DNA from 2 places in the Tropicibacter sp. S64 genome. Region 1 is predicted to be linked to the other one. Evidence: riboswitches for the same ligand, from Rfam matches in the RefSeq annotation. Region 1 holds a riboswitch; the other holds the start of a gene.

The links. A riboswitch is a leader RNA that binds a small molecule or an ion and turns the genes downstream of it on or off. The one in region 1 is predicted to bind cobalamin.
Region 2: it holds a riboswitch for cobalamin, as region 1 does, so the genes downstream of both, ACP159_RS17320 (CbtB domain-containing protein) here and ACP159_RS08180 (TonB-dependent receptor plug domain-containing protein) in region 1, are expected to answer to the same signal.

What each region holds. Positions count from the first base shown of each region.
Region 1 covers NZ_JBNAGK010000004.1:119,638-127,253, forward strand. The annotation lists gene ACP159_RS08135 (hypothetical protein) at 1-60, opposite strand, end outside; gene ACP159_RS08140 (hypothetical protein) at 57-410, opposite strand; gene ACP159_RS08145 (hypothetical protein) at 403-687, opposite strand; gene ACP159_RS08150 (hypothetical protein) at 684-1,142, opposite strand; gene ACP159_RS08155 (hypothetical protein) at 1,142-1,336, opposite strand; gene ACP159_RS08160 (hypothetical protein) at 1,329-1,475, opposite strand; gene ACP159_RS08165 (hypothetical protein) at 1,475-1,729, opposite strand; gene ACP159_RS08170 (S24 family peptidase) at 1,837-2,505, shown strand; gene ACP159_RS08175 (hypothetical protein) at 2,534-2,929, shown strand; cobalamin riboswitch at 3,919-4,104, shown strand; gene ACP159_RS08180 (TonB-dependent receptor plug domain-containing protein) at 4,253-6,118, shown strand; gene ACP159_RS08185 (ABC transporter substrate-binding protein) at 6,105-6,944, shown strand; gene ACP159_RS08190 (FecCD family ABC transporter permease) at 7,015-7,616, shown strand, end outside.
Region 2 covers NZ_JBNAGK010000011.1:16,956-24,571, forward strand. The annotation lists gene ACP159_RS17280 (c-type cytochrome) at 1-116, opposite strand, end outside; gene ACP159_RS17285 (hypothetical protein) at 155-469, opposite strand; gene ACP159_RS17290 (c-type cytochrome) at 469-927, opposite strand; gene ACP159_RS17295 (L,D-transpeptidase) at 952-1,524, opposite strand; gene ACP159_RS17300 (DUF2933 domain-containing protein) at 1,677-1,949, shown strand; gene ACP159_RS17305 (protein-disulfide reductase DsbD family protein) at 2,190-4,259, shown strand; gene ACP159_RS17310 (class I SAM-dependent methyltransferase) at 4,327-4,953, shown strand; gene ACP159_RS17315 (CbtA family protein) at 5,177-5,887, opposite strand; gene ACP159_RS17320 (CbtB domain-containing protein) at 5,897-6,109, opposite strand; cobalamin riboswitch at 6,132-6,263, opposite strand; gene ACP159_RS17325 (histidine phosphatase family protein) at 6,299-6,841, shown strand; gene ccmI (c-type cytochrome biogenesis protein CcmI) at 6,842-7,616, opposite strand, start outside.

The DNA of each region.
Region 1 (7,616 bases):
GTCGCGCAGCACCTTGAGAACCCGCTGCAGACGGGCGGATTTCAGGGTGGCGTTGTTCACTTGTGCCCCCGCCGGTACCCGCCCTGCGAGCCGAACGTGACCCAGTCCTCGCCGTCCCGCTGGCGGCAAACGTTGCACAGCCGGTTGTGGGGGCCATCGCTCAGGAAGGACGTCCGGCAGCACATGCACGGACGCCGCCTCCTCTGAGCCGCCCGTTTCAGATCGTCGAGCCGCGCCTCGGCCTGCGCCTGGGTGGCCATGATGCCGCTCAGCGTGGCCCCGTTGGCACCGATAATCTGATACCGGGCGCTCGGCCCGATGTGGATCACACGCGCCCCTTTGAGCGCCGCCTTGTCCGCATCCGAAACCAAATCGAGACGGACCGCCTTGCTCGTTCTCGGCTCAGCCATGGCTCACCTCCCGGGGCGTCTGCGGCGCCGCCGTCTCGCGGCTGGCGAGGTAAGTCTCCAGATGCTCCAGCGCGCCAGAGGTCTCCAAAATTTCAAGAAGAGCGATGATCGCATCGACCTCCGCATCGCGGGTACGGTTCAGCACATGTGCTTCATCTTCATTGCCCGCCGCCTCGGCCCCGGTAATCTGCTCGTCAGTGACCTGCAGAAACTTCAGCCCGGCGCGCAAGCCGCGCACATCGTTTGCCAGTAAATGCATCGTGAAACCCTCGTTCAAAGCGTCAGGAAGAGTGGCGCGAAGACGAACAGCGCCATGGAAATGACCCAGATGCACAGACCCCCAAGGAGGTCTCCGGCGAGGCTGTTCGAAAGCCTTGCCTCTACGATCCGGAAGGATGCCCACGCCGTGCGCCACCAGGGGGAGGTCTCCATGGCACACGGCGTGGACGGACCCGAGGGAGGAGCCTCGGGGATGCGGAGCGGGCCACTCTGCTCGTGAGTGGTGGCCTTGCCTGGGTGTGGCCCGGCTCCGGTGTTCATCTCGATCAGCGCATCCATCAGCGCATCGGCATGCTCGTTGATCCGGGCTGCCGCCAGCCGCACGGCACAATGGTTCGCCGGGGTCAGCACCGTCTGGATCAGCGTCGCGCCAAGCGCGATGCGTTCGAGGTCGGTCATGTCGCGGCCCAGAACATGGGCCATCAGGACAACGTCGGCGCGGGTCTCGATCATCACCGTGCCTCCCCAAAAAAGAACCGGACAACCATCTGGAGGATCAGCACTGGCAGGAACACCGGCCACATCAACGCGGTCACTGTCAAAACCGCGCTCAGGACGACCGGATGGCATCCCCAGTCGCGGGGATCGTAAAGGATGGCGGTGACAAACAGGCTGAGAAACGCGCCCATGGCGTAGAGTTCAAACATCGTCGGTCTCGCTCTTCGTGGGAGGTGTGGGGATCTTCGCAACAGCCGCCTTGAGCGCCGCGATCTCGGCCTTCGCAGCCGCGAGTACCGCGCTCAGCTCCGGGCGCAGAACCCGGGTCTTTCCAAAGGGCACCGCCATCACGCAGCTCCTTTCCGTTGTTTGGGGGAAGTATCCGGACGGGGGATGTCCTGCGGCCATTCGAGGTCCTCGGGCCAGTTCTCCGAAAACCACTTGGAGACCTTCTGGCGTGTAAGGCGACGGCACTCCCGGCCCTCACGAAGCGAAGCGAAGAACTTTCCGTCATTGGCTGCATACACACCCAAGGTTGTCAGCTTGACGCTTGCATGTGCGGCGTATGCCTCGCCCACCGTGATGATCTGCTCTTCCGTCATTGCTCAACTCTCTGTTTGGCATTTGCCCAACCGTATGTTAGGGATATGCCCAATTGCAAGACAAAACTTTATTGGGCATTCTCCCAACTGCATTTTTCGGGGACGCCATGGACTTTGCTGAAATGGTGCTGGCTCGCCTCGGCGAGCTGAAGCAGAACATCAACAGCTTTGAACTCACGCAGGGTTGGCCGCAGGGATATTTGCGAGCCGTGGTGAGAACTGACGACAAACGCACAGTCCCAAACATCGAGAGAGCGAAGACAATTTGTGATGCTCTCGATTTGGAATTCTATATAGGCAGACCGCGCTCGACCGAACCAACCTCAGAGATCGACGGCGAACGCTTCGCCACCGTGGCCCGCTTCGAGGCCAGCGCGGCGGCGGGCGATGGTCACATCAACCTCGATGACGATCCGGTCGATCATCTCGCCTTCTCGCAGAACTGGCTCTTGCAGAACGGTATCCGGCCGGACACCTGCTTCCTGATCACCGTGCGCGGCGACAGCATGGCCCCGGTGATCTCGGACGGCGACCTGGTCATGATCGACCGCCGAAAGACCGCGATCACCTCAGGGCAGGTCTACGTCTTCAATCAGCCCGGAGATGGCACCCGCATCAAGCGGCTGGAGCTTGTCCCCGGTGCGGCCCTCATCATCCGCAGCGACAACCCCGATCAGGACCGATACCCACCGGAATACTACATTGGCGACGACATGAACCACATCGCCGCCAGCGTCCTCGGCCAAGTCATCTGGTCGGGGCATACTTGGAAGTGACGAGCCATTTTTCAGAGGGAAGATTGTATTGCAGGATATTGGTGCATTCTACGCAATGGGCGGCGTGGCCGCTGTCTTGGGAGCGATCGGAGTAGCGGTCATCTCTGGATCGTCTGGTGTCGATGAAGGCAGTTATCAGCTTGGCTTCTTCGAGAAACGAACTGTGAAATCCGAGGTTCGGGAAAGGTTGAAAGACCCGAGCAGTGCAGAGTTTGGGACCATCAAGGCTGCCCAGGACGGTCATATCATCACGGTTTGCGGCTTCGTAAACGCGAAGAACAGTTATGGTGCCTATACAGGCCGGAAGCCATTTTACGGAATGCTCACCCAGAGCCGTGGCTTCTCGGTGATCGCATTGGGTGGGTCGGAGGGAGAGGTCACCGCGACGTTTACCATATGCGAAAGGAGGGGCATCAAGCTCTGACCTCTGGAAGTAGCACGGAAGTCCCAGAGGCGGTTTGCCAAGATGGTTTGTTCTATGCCCCTGGTTCTAGTGGTGCACTGCCGACACCAATTGGCGCTGCAATATCGCAATGCCGACCTCGATACCCTGCCGAAACCATCACTGGTGGACAGTCCTCTGCCTTCGGCCAGGACATGGAAACGGTCTGTCCCGTCCAGATCGTGACGGTGACCGTCTTCAACTCGTGTTCTTTATATGTTCTACGCATGAAGCGACCATCCCACGGAACAGTAAACGGCCGGTTAACGTGAACACCCTGCACTTCGTTTGCCGTCACTGCCGACGGTCCAATGAAATCCCATACCCACCCGCGGCCGAATGTCTTCTGCGCGATCAGATCCTCCCGCGCTGCAAATGCCGCCACTGCGGTCTGACCGGAGCAACCGAGATGCGCCGGTACTACAACCCGAACGTCAACGCGTTGGATGGTGCCAGGTCCGACATGGATGGTCCGGATTTCGGCGTGTCAGACTGGCGACAATCCTGAAAATCGGGTCCCAGTTCGACAGCGAGGCTTGGCGAGGTCGAAATCGCCAAGCCTTTGTTTTTTATGGCTGCAATGCCTTTCTGGGACCCTGAAACCAAACTGGGCGACTTGGGTCCCAGTTCCGCAGCCTGAAATCGCCCCTCTCAACCCCGGCTCCACGCCCTCGAACACGCGTTTGAACCATATTTGAAAGGGGTTTCACGCCCCGCACGGTTTTCCTTGCCCTGTTTCCCGAAAACCACACGACTCGCGTCAAATCGCCCCATTTTCGGCCTTACTGCAAAACACTCTGCCGCGCTCGAAAACCCGCCGCTACACCGTGAAACCCTTATATTTATAAGGCCGTTCCGCCTTCTTCCGCCCTCATAGGCCCTCTTCCGGCTTCACTGTAAAAGAATGTGTCTCCCTACACACTTTTTCGGCTATCCCCAACAAGCCCGTTGCGACTCGGCTCTCTCCCCCGGTATGCGGGGCGCACCTTGGTCCGGGCCTGCCCGGGTAAAAGGGAACGCGGTGCAAATCCGCGGCTGCCCCCGCAACTGTAAGCGGCGAGCGGTTCCGGCAACTGCCACTGGGGTTCGCCCCCGGGAAGGCCCGGACACCGCCCTGACCCGCAAGCCAGGAGACCTGCCACGGTGATCACCCATCCCATGCGCGGGGCGCGCGGGCGGATACGGTTTTCCGGCGTGGTGGCATCCCCTCACCGTTCGAGGGAGCGCCAGAGGCTCTTCCCCGAATTATTCGCACCCGGCTCCGCATCCTCCCTGCGGACCCATCAAAGACCAAGGACCACGGCCATGACCCGCCTGAGGCTCTCCGCATCCGCCCTCGCCCTCATCTCTTACGCCGGCCTCGCGCAGGCGGAGGTCGTCGATCTCGGCGTCCTGACGCTTTACGCAAACCACACGCCGATCGCTCTTAAGGACAGCGGCAGCACCGTCGATGTGGTGAACCGCGAAGACCTGGAGGTCGCGCCGACCACGAACATCGCCGATTTCCTCGCCACCGTGCCAGGTGTGAGCGTCTCCTCCAACGGCGGCACGGGTTCGGTGACAAACATCCGCATCCGTGGCCTCGACGGCGCCTATGTGCCGGTGCTCATCAACGGCATCGACGTGACCGATCCGTCGATCACCACCACCCAGTTCAACTGGGGTGTGCTGCCGATGGGCGCAGTGGACCGGATCGAGGTGCTCAAGGGCTCGCAATCCGCGGTCTACGGCTCCGAAGCGGTGGGCGGCGTCATCAACATCACCACGCTGGACCCGGAGGGCGAGCCCGGCACGCGCGGCACCTGGGGTGTGGAGATGGGCGGCAACGCCACCAAATCCGCCAACTTCAGCGTCGCGCACACCGGCGAGCGGGCAGGCATCGCCTTCTCCGGGGCGCATCTGGAAACCATGGGCATCTCCGCCAGCGCGGCAGGCAGCGAGCCGGACGGATACTCCGGCACCCAGTTGACCCTCGAGGGCTACTACGACGCGACCGACTGGCTCCGGCTTGGCGGCTCGCTCCTGCTGATCGAGGCCAAGGGCGAGTTCGACCCCTTCGGCGGCGACGGCTTTGCGCCCTACGACCAGGAATTCACCGCCCAGACCAAGGCGATGCGCTTCTACGCGCAATTCGACCTCGGCGCGGTGGAGAACGAGCTGTCCTACACCAACCTCACCCACGAGCGCACCTCCACCTCTGCGGGCCGCACCGATCCGTTCCAGGGCACTCGGAAAAAGGTCGCCTATCAGGGCAACTGGGCTCCGAACGAGCGCCTGTCCTTCTCCTTCGGCGCGGACAACACCCGCGAGGGCTTCCGCACCACCGAGGAAGAATGGCTGTTCGACCCCGTGACATTCGCCTTCCTCGGCACCCGGCTGCTGGACACCAACAAGGAAGTCACCACCAACGGCATCTTCGCCGAGGCCAACTGGCAGCCGAACGAGGCGCTCTCGCTGACCGGCTCCATCCGCCACGACGATCACTCGGAGTTCGGCGGCTTCTGGTCCGGCCGCGTTGCGCTGGCCTATGACTTCGGCAACGAGACCGTGCTGCGCGCCTCCATCGCCAACGGCTTCCGCGCACCCTCCCTGTACCAGCTGCACTCCCAGCTCTACGGCAACGCGTCGCTGACCGAGGAAACCAGCCGCAGCTTCGAGATCGGGCTGGAGCACGGCTACGCCAACGGCTTTGCCCGCGCGACGCTGTTCTACACCGAGATCGACGACCTGATCGGCTTCGTCGGCGCGGGCTACGCCCAGATCCCCGGCACGTCGAAGACCCGGGGCATCGAGCTGTCCGGCGAATATCAGGCCACCGACCGGATCACCGTCTTCGGCAACTACACCTACTCGGACACCGAGGACGCCAACGGCAACCCGCTGCCGCGCACGCCCAAGCATGACATCACGCTCGGCCTGACCGCCGACATCACCGATGCGCTGAGCATGGGCCTGACCATCCAGCACCTCGCCGACCGCCCGCAGGACGGCTTCCCGGCGCGGGACATGGACGATTACACGCTGGTCAACGCCTCCGTCTCCTACGACATCGCGCCGAACACGGAGATGTACCTGCGGGTCGAGAACCTGACGAACGAGTCCTATCAGACCACGGCGGATTACAACGCCATGGGCCGTACCGCCTTCTTTGGCGTCCGTGGCTCGTTCTGACCTCCGGGCCTGGGTCGCGGCGGCGCTTGTCGCCGTGACCTCGCCCGCCTCGGCCGACACGCCGCAGCGCGTTGTCTCGCTCAACGTCTGCACCGACCAGACGCTGCTGTTGCTGGGCAATCCGGCACAGATCGCCTCGCTGTCTTCTCTCTCCGTCGATCCGCGCAGCTCGGTCTACGCCGACAAGGCGCAGGCCTTTCCGCGCAACGACGGCAGCGCCGAAAGCGTGGTTCTGGATCAGCCGGACCTCGTCCTCGCCGGGCGCTACACCACCCGCGCCACGGTGGAGATGCTGGAGCGGCTCGGCATCCGCGTCGAGGTCTTCGACCCGGCGGACAGCCTCGCCATGGCACGCAGCAACATCGCCCGCATGGGGGACCTGCTCGGCCCGGACGCCAAGGCCCGGGCGCAAACCCTGCTGGCCGACTTCGACTCACGGCTCGCGGCCCTCAGGGCCACCCCCGGCCCTCATCCCCGCGTCGCGCTCTACTACGCACTCGGCAACACCGCCGGGACCAACACGCTGGGCGGCGACCTGCTCGCGGCGGCGGGGCTGGAGAATATCGCCGCAGACCTCGGCATGCCCTTCGGCGGCGCCCTGCCTCTGGAAGCGCTGATCCTCGCGGACCCCGACCTGATCCTCACCGGCCAGCCCTACGCCAGCCCCGCCCGCGCCACGGACCTGCTCATGCACCCGGTCCTGCAGCGCTCCGGCAAGCTGCGCGGCCTGAACGAGGGCGCAAACTGGCTCTGCGGAACCCCGGCCCTGCTCGACGCCGTCGCGGACCTCGTGCAGATCCGCCTCGACTGGAGCATCGCCCGATGACCCGCGCCGCGCTGCTGTTTCTTCTTGGCCCAAATACCCCCAAAGCCCCCATCGCCGCGGGTGCTGCTGCATGAAACCGCTCCCGCTCCTGACCGCGCTCACCCTCGCGCTTTTCCTCGCCTCCCTGCTCATCGGCTACACACCGATCCCGATGACGACCGCTCTGAAAGCCCTCATCGGTCTCGGCGATCCGCTGCACGCCATGGTGATGCAGGAGATCCGCCTGCCCCGGGCGCTGCTGGCAACGCTCGTCGGCGCGGCGCTCGGCCTCACCGGCGCGGCGATGCAGGGCTTCCTGCGCAACCCGCTGGCCGAACCGGGCCTCATCGGCGTCTCCGCCTCCGCCGCCCTCGGCGCGGTCATCGCCCTGCAAACCGGCCTCGCCGCGCTCTTCGCCCTCGCCCTGCCGCTCATGGCGCTGACCTTCGCCTTCGGCGCGGTGGGGCTTGTCGTGCTGCTCGCCGGGCCGCGCGGCGCGTCGCTGACGCTGATCCTCGCGGGCATCGCCATCTCAGCGCTCGCCGGTGCGCTGACCTCGCTGGCGCTCAACCTCTCGCCGAACCCCTATGCCGCGTCGGAAATCATCTTCTGGATGATGGGCTCCGTCGCCGACCGCTCCCTCGCCCATGTCTGGCTCGCCGCGCCGCTGATCCTCGGCGGCCTCGGTCTGCT
Region 2 (7,616 bases), on a different contig from region 1:
ATCGCCATCATGGCCTCCATGCGTTCCTTGACGATGCCTGTGGCGCTGCCATGGGCAAGTGCGGTCACGGTGGTGCCGGCAATCAGGATGGCGGCGGTCAAAGTCGTTTTTTTCATAGTCTCATGTCTCCGTTGATCGTTTTTCAGCTGAGTCATCAGACACGATATCGCGGCGGGGGTGGATCATCGGTAAAGCGCCAACCCTCGTCCAACCGAGCCTCCGAAAGCCGTGGCGTGTCGAGCCGAACAGGTGTGACCTCCGGCATATGAAGCGCAAGGAAGATCACCGCAGGGGCGCAGTCGATACCGGGGTGGCAATGGCCCTGTGCCTCGGAATCATGCACATGGTCCTCGACGGAGGCGATCCGGCGGCTTTCGGGATGCGGGTCGAACTCGGTCACGCCAAGCGACGCCAGCACCATCGTGCAGAGCAACACCAGACACAGCCGAAGTCCCACCCGAACCCGCATCAGTTGATCCCGTTCGCCCGCTGCAATTCCCGCACATAGGCGACGATCATCTTGACGTCGCCGTCGGTCACGCCGTCGATTTTCGGCATGTTGCCGAAGTTCCAGTGATGAGATTGCACGCCGTTCTTGGCTGCCATGAGAAAGGCCATGTCGCCATGATGGTTCGGCTCGTAGATCTTGTGGACCAGCGGCGGCGCGATGCCGTTCTGTCCTGCGGCGTTATCGCCATGACACTTGGCGCAGGCCGCTTCGAACATGGTCTTGCCCAGCTTTGCACTGGCCGACAGTTCATCGGGAAGAGAGACCTCGGCAATGGGCGCACCTTCAGCAATATTGCTGGTGTCCGGCGGCACCATCGAATGCCCTTGCGGCGCGTCCTGCGCGCCAAACACCTGCCATCCCAGTGCCGCGACACCACCGATCAGAACGACCCCGATCAGGCCCGTCAACTTGTCCATCTTGTCTGTCCTGCTTGTTTGATTTCAGATCAGTTTGACCTGTGTGCCAAGCGGCGCGCGGTCGTAGACCTCTTCGATCTGTCGGTTGTAGAGACCAATGCAACCGTTCGAGGACTTGCGTCCGATCTTGCGCGTGTCCTGCGTTCCGTGGATCCGGTAGTAGGTCCATGACAGGTATAGCGCCCGTGTTCCCAGGGGATTGGTCGGGTCGCCGCCCTCGACATATGCGGGCCATTCCGGGTTGCGTTCGCGCATCGACGGGGTCGGCGCCCAGCCGGGATTCTTGCGTTTTTCGACGACTTCGGTGTAGCCACGCTTGGTCAGTTCATCCGTCAGCGGAACCGATGTCGGATAGATCCGCATTTCACCCTCTGCAGTCCAGTGCTGCAGCATCTTGCTGGCGGTGTCGGCGATGATGATGCCCTTGCCAAGGTTATCGAAATGGTCATGCCAGTCATGGGTCCGAAATGCCGAGATGTTGCGCCGTTGCACATCCCCGGCGGCGCGCAGGATGCCCGGCGCTCCGATCAGACCGGCAGAGGCCATGGCCGCGCGCAGAACGGCGCGACGCGTCTGTTTCTGTCTGGTCATGGTCATACCCTCCGTCAACTTTGGCAATGATAGATACAGGCCGGGCCGCACACATCAATCGCAGCAGGGCCAGAGAAATGTATCTGTTTGTATCCTTGACCTTCCGCTGCCGGAGGGTGGCATAACCGCCATCGACGACACCGCGAAAGGATTGGGCGATGAAGGATGACAGGCACTCTGCCAGGGGCGCAGGAAAGCTGATGCATTGGGGCATGATGGCCTGCTGCGCCGTGATGCTGCTGCCGATCGCCGGATATTTCATCGGCGGCGGCACATTGTCGGGGCTGGGATCGAATGCACTGGCCTTTGCGCCGCTGGTGCTATGCGTCGGTGCGCACCTTGTCATGCACAAGATGATGGGCAAATCGTGCCACAGCCACGACACTGCCAAATCCGAGGCGCGCTCGGAGCGCCGCCCCGAGGAGGCCTGAAGGACTTGACCCCTCGCGTCTTTGTGCTTGGGGCAATGGCGGTTGTGTCGGGCTGTTCTGCCACGCTCAGTGACTGCTTCCGTTCGCCCTCAGCCCTGTCGACGCAGGGTGGAGATACGGTCGCGGCCTTGCTTCCCCCTGGCTGCGAGATCGTGGACGGATCGTCGCCCGGCGTTGCACAACTGCGTTGCGCAGATGGCCGGACAGGATTCGTTCTGAACACGGGAAACTGACGTGACCATGCTGCGCCGGAAGACGTATTTTGTCGGGTTTCTGACCGCCCTGTCGCTGATTGCGAGCGGGGCCTTGGCCGCCACGTCGGACGTTTATCGTTCGACCCCTGTCATTGCCCGGCTCATCACCGCGCAAAACGGTGTGGCGCCGGGATCACGCAGCTTGGCCGCCGGGTTGGACCTGACCATATCCGAGGGATGGAAGACCTATTGGCGCACGCCGGGAGAGGTCGGCACACCGCCCCGGGTCGACTGGTCCGGCTCGACCAACATCGCCGAAGTCGATTTTCAATGGCCTGCACCGGAACGCTTCACCGCCTTCGGCATCCAGAATTTCGGCTATCATGGAGAGGTTGTGTTCCCCTTGCGGATCACGCTGAAACAGCCCGGCACCGCGGCCCGGCTGCACGCGGCCGTGTCGCTGCTGGTATGCTCCGACATCTGCGTGCCTGAGGATTTCGTCCTGACGCTCGACCTGCCGCCGGGCAGCGGCATCGACCAGACCTCTGCCGACAGGATTGCGCGTTTCGTGGACAAGGTCCCGCAAATGGCCCCCGTTCCGCGCATCACCTCGGCGCAATTCCATGTGGATGACGCGGCCCGCAGCCTGACCGTCGCGCTGCGCAGCACCAAGGCCTTCGACGCGCCCGACATCTTCCCCGAGGCCGGTGACGGCGTCACCTTCGGTGCACCCGACATTCGGCTGGGCGAAGACGGACGCCTGCTTTGGGCGCGGCTCCCGATCCTGTCCTCTGGCCCGCCCGAGACACCGCGTATCACAGTGACCGACGGGGACACCCGCGCCTTTACGGTGCCAGCCACAAAGGTGGCAAGCGCCCCTGCCCCGCCCTTTCGTCTGGCAACGCGGAGGACCGGGGCGGGGATGCTGGCCGGGATCGCCGCGCTTGCCTTCCTTGGCGGTCTGATCCTGAACGTTATGCCCTGCGTGCTGCCCGTCCTGTCGATCAAGTTCTCGTCTGTCCTGCGCCACGGCTCAGAGGATCGCCCGCGCATCCGCCGCGGTTTTCTTGCCGCCGCCGCCGGGGTCCTCACCTTCATGTGGGCGCTTGCGGCGGTACTCTACGGATTGAAATGGGCGGGTGTGTCCGTGGGTTGGGGTCTGCAATTCCAGAACCCGGTCTTCCTTGCAGGTCTGATCGTCGTGATGACGGTTTTTTCCGGCAACCTGCTGGGCGCGTTCGAGATTTCCTTGCCGTCCAGGCTCCAGACATGGATGGCCAATAACGGCGGCGGAGATTTTGCCACAGGCCTTTTCGCGGCGGTCATGGCCACGCCCTGTTCCGCGCCGCTGCTGGGCACCGCCATAGCCTTTGCGCTGGCCGGTCGGGGTCTCGATATCGCCGTGATCTTTACCGCGCTGGGGCTGGGGCTGGCTCTGCCATACCTGCTGGTCGCGGCGTGGCCAGGAGTGGTGACGTGCCTGCCGAAGCCCGGGCGCTGGATGCTGCTGGTCAAGGTGGTTCTGGGGCTGATGCTGTTGGCCACGCTCGGGTGGCTGGTCTGGGTCATGAGCGGTGTCGCCGGGCCGTGGACTGCGCTCATCGTGCTGGCATTGGCGCTGTCGGTGACCGGGTTGCTGTCGCTCAGCCGCCTGTCACCGGGTCCGCGCCTGTCTGGCGCGGCGCTTCTGGTCGCTGTGACGTTGGTGGCCGCTCCCTTCGTGTCCACGCCCGCCGCCTCCCCCGCGCCGGACGGCAGCGCGCTGGCTTGGCAAAGCTTTGCCCGCGCCGAGATCGCGCGGCAGGTGTCGGGCGGGCAGGTCGTCTTTGTCGATGTCACTGCGGATTGGTGCCTGACCTGCAAGGCCAACAAAGCCCTGGTGCTGGAACGCGACCCGGTGCGCACGGCGCTGTCCGCTGACGGCATCACCCTCATGCAGGCCGACTGGACGCGCCCGGACGAGTCGATTGCGCGCTATCTCGAAAGCTTCGACCGTTACGGCATCCCCTTCAACGTCGTCTATGGACCGGGCGCGCCAGAGGGTATCGTCCTGTCGGAAATCCTGACGGACCGATCCGTGCTGAAGGCTCTCGATCGGGCAACCTTGCCGAACTGACATTTAAACATTATGTATATGGAATATGTTGGACCTTTAGTTGGTCTGCAGATCCGCGTCAGTGGGCATGGCCATGTCAGTCGATCGAAAAGAACACTGGGACACCGTCTACGGCAAGACGCCCGAGACCAGCCTGAGCTGGCATCAGGACGATCCGACAGTTTCGCTCGACCTAATTCGGATGGCCGGAATTCCCAGAGGCGCGTCGGTGATCGACATAGGCGGCGGCATGTCCCGTTTCACGGACGCCGTGCTGGCGATGGGGCTGCGCGACGTGACGATTTTGGACCTGTCGCAAGTGGCCTTGGATGCCGCGCGAGACCGGCTGGGGCCCGCAGGGGGCAGCTTGACCTGGCTGTGTAAAGACATCACCACCTGGTCGCCGACGCGACAGTACGACCTGTGGCATGACAGGGCGGTATTCCACTTTCTCACCGACCCCGCCGACAGAGCCGCCTATATCGAGAGCTTGACACGCGCCGTCCGGATCGATGGCCATGCCATCATAGCCACTTTTGCGCCGGACGGACCGGATCGGTGCAGCGGCCTGCCGGTCGTCCGCTACAGCCCCGAGAATATCGCGGTGCTTTTGGCAGACAGTTTCGCGCCGGTGGCGCATCGCCGCCACCTCCACCAAACCCCGAAAGGCGCGGAGCAAGCTTTTCAATTTAGCCTGATCCGTCGGGTCGGCTGACCTCAGTCTCCCCCGAGTTGCGCCAGTATTGCCTGAACCTCTGCCTTGCGCGCAAACCACGCGTCTTGGCCAGTCGCGCGTGCGGACGGCCAGTTGCGGCCCTGACATCGGGAAACAACTCGCTGATCTGGCAACGCTTTGGTCGCGCCGGAATTCCGCCGCAAGCACCGAACGTGAAGGTTACTTTCTGAACGTCACCGTGCCGATATCTGTACACCTCCCGTCAAATGGATTGGCCGAACCGTTCGACCAGCCAGCCAAAGGCGATCCCCGTGCTGGCCCACAGCGTTGCCTGCACCGCCAATGTCGATGCCCGGAACTGCCAGAGCAGATCGCGCGGAAAGGCCGGGTCCACCTCGTGGAACGAGGGCAACAGGATCGCTGCCCCGGACATGACCCCTGCGTAGATCCCCGCCCCGATCAGCATCTTGCGTCGTCGCGAAGCGATCCCTTTCACCGCCGAGACAGCCGGCCCGAGGGTTGCCAACGACAGCGCCAGAAAGGCGAAATAGGCCAGGGTGCGCGCCCCGATCGTTTCGGGGTTGCCAACTGCTGGCGGATTTCCCGGAAACTTCAGCATGGGAACGACGATCACCGCGGCAAAGCCCAACGCCGTGATCCAGGCCACCGTGGCCCGTGTCGATCCATGCAGGATCCGCCCCCGCGCCACGGCAAAGCTGATTGCCAGGATCCCGCCCAGGGCCACGCCCACGGCGGCGAGACCGACGAACAATCCAGGACCAGCCTGCAAATGGCGCGACATGCCGCCGGTATCGGAAAGATCCGGCGTATCTGTCGCGTGTGTGTGGCTGTCGGTGGTTTCCATCGCGATGGCCGCGTCCAGCGCAGGTTCACCGACAAGTCGCGCCACGCCGAACGTCACCACGGACGCCAACAGCCCGGCCAGAAGGCCGAGCACAAGAAGACGAGTCATCGCTGTAACTTAGTGGCAGGGAAAGCCAAGAAGGTGGCGCGCATCGTGCACGAATTCGTGCACGTCGGTCCCGGCGAAAACAGACCATGCGCCCTGCTCTGCACCAACGAAATAGACCAGCAGGACAGCCAGCAGCGCGGCCAGGATCGCCCAAGGGGCAATGTCCCGCATAGGGATGGCGGGAAGATCGCTCGAAACGGCGGGACGGGTTGCGACAGTCATTTGGTACTCCTTCTGATGACGCGTCATGAGTATTTTCCAGGGATCCGTGTCTGACTTACGCTTGCGCGATCACAGTGGCGCGACCGTGCCGGATTTTCACCGGCTTCCGTATTCCCCTGTGTCTGATCGATAGGCCAGAATGCCTCGAGCTGCCAACATTTTCTTGCCTCGCCTGTACGAAAGCCCCCCATGCGCCTGATCCTCGTTGCCGCGCCCATGTCTGCGCATCACCCCTTTCGCCTTGCCGCGGATATGAGCGCTGCGCAGGTACAGCGGGCACGTACCCTCTCTGGCCGGCTTGGGGGCAGTGCTTGCCAGACCGCGCCAGGGACCGGTGTCTTGGCCTTGGAGCTTGGATTGCAGCCAAACGACTGCGCGGCGCTCGGCGCGCAGGATTTCGGGCACTGGACAGACATGACCCTGGACGAAGTCGCCGCCACCGATCCCGAGGCACTGTCACTGTGGACCCGTGACCCCGAAGCTCGCCCCGGCGGGGGTACCTCCCTGACAGACCTCTGCGCGACCGTACGACCCTGGCTGGACCAGATGGCGGCCTCGTCGGCAGATCGTGTGGTGGCTCTGGCGGCCCCGCCCGTGCTGCGCGGAGTCATTGTCAGCGCGCTGGACCTGCCGCCTATTGCCGGGTTCCGGCTGGATATCCATCCTCTCGCCCCGATCCACCTGGTACACGACGGTCAACGATGGACATGGCGGCCCGGTAACCCGGACTGATCACGGGTTTTCCAGACGTGCGATGCTTGCCCTGACCTCTGCCTTGCGCGCATCGCCCTCGGGCAACAGCGCATCCGCGCGAAGGTAAGCGTCCCGCGCCTTGTCCATCTCTTGGAGCACGCCATAGGCATTCGCCAGCCTGAGCCATCCGTTCACGTCATCCGGTTCATCCTCAAGCCGCGTCGCCAGACGATCCACCATGGACCGTATGAAAACCGCCCTGTCGCCTTCGCTCATCTCCTGTGCGGCGGCGACATCGGCGGCACTGGGGCTGCGGGCAACAGGCGCACGCGACGCGATGGGCGCCCGGCCGAGTGTTTGTGCGAATGCATTCGCCTGCGCAATATAGGTGTCCATCCAGGGCTGGTAGCCCGGCGTCTCGGCCAGTCGCGCCGTCAGGCGGTCATGAGCTGCCCCGACCTCTCCTGCCTGCGCGTCCGCGATCGCAAGGTAGAACGCCGCCGCCGGGTTCGAGAGGTCCAGCGTCAGCGCCCTGTTCAAAGCGGTCACCGCGTCCGGCGTGACGGTTCCGTCATTGGCCCGGATCATCGCCTCGGCCAGCATCGACCATGTCGCCGAAACCGCGTCGTCACGGCCAGAGGCCGTCCGGAAGGCGGTAACGGCTTCGTCGAATTGTCCCATGCGCGCATAGGTCTGGCCCAACAACATCCAGCCATCGGTCGGGCCGCCGTCGGGATCGGCCCTCAGCCTTTCGCGCAATTGCCCAGCCAAATCGGCGATCCGTCGCGTGTCGGCGCGCTCGTCGGCGCGGTCG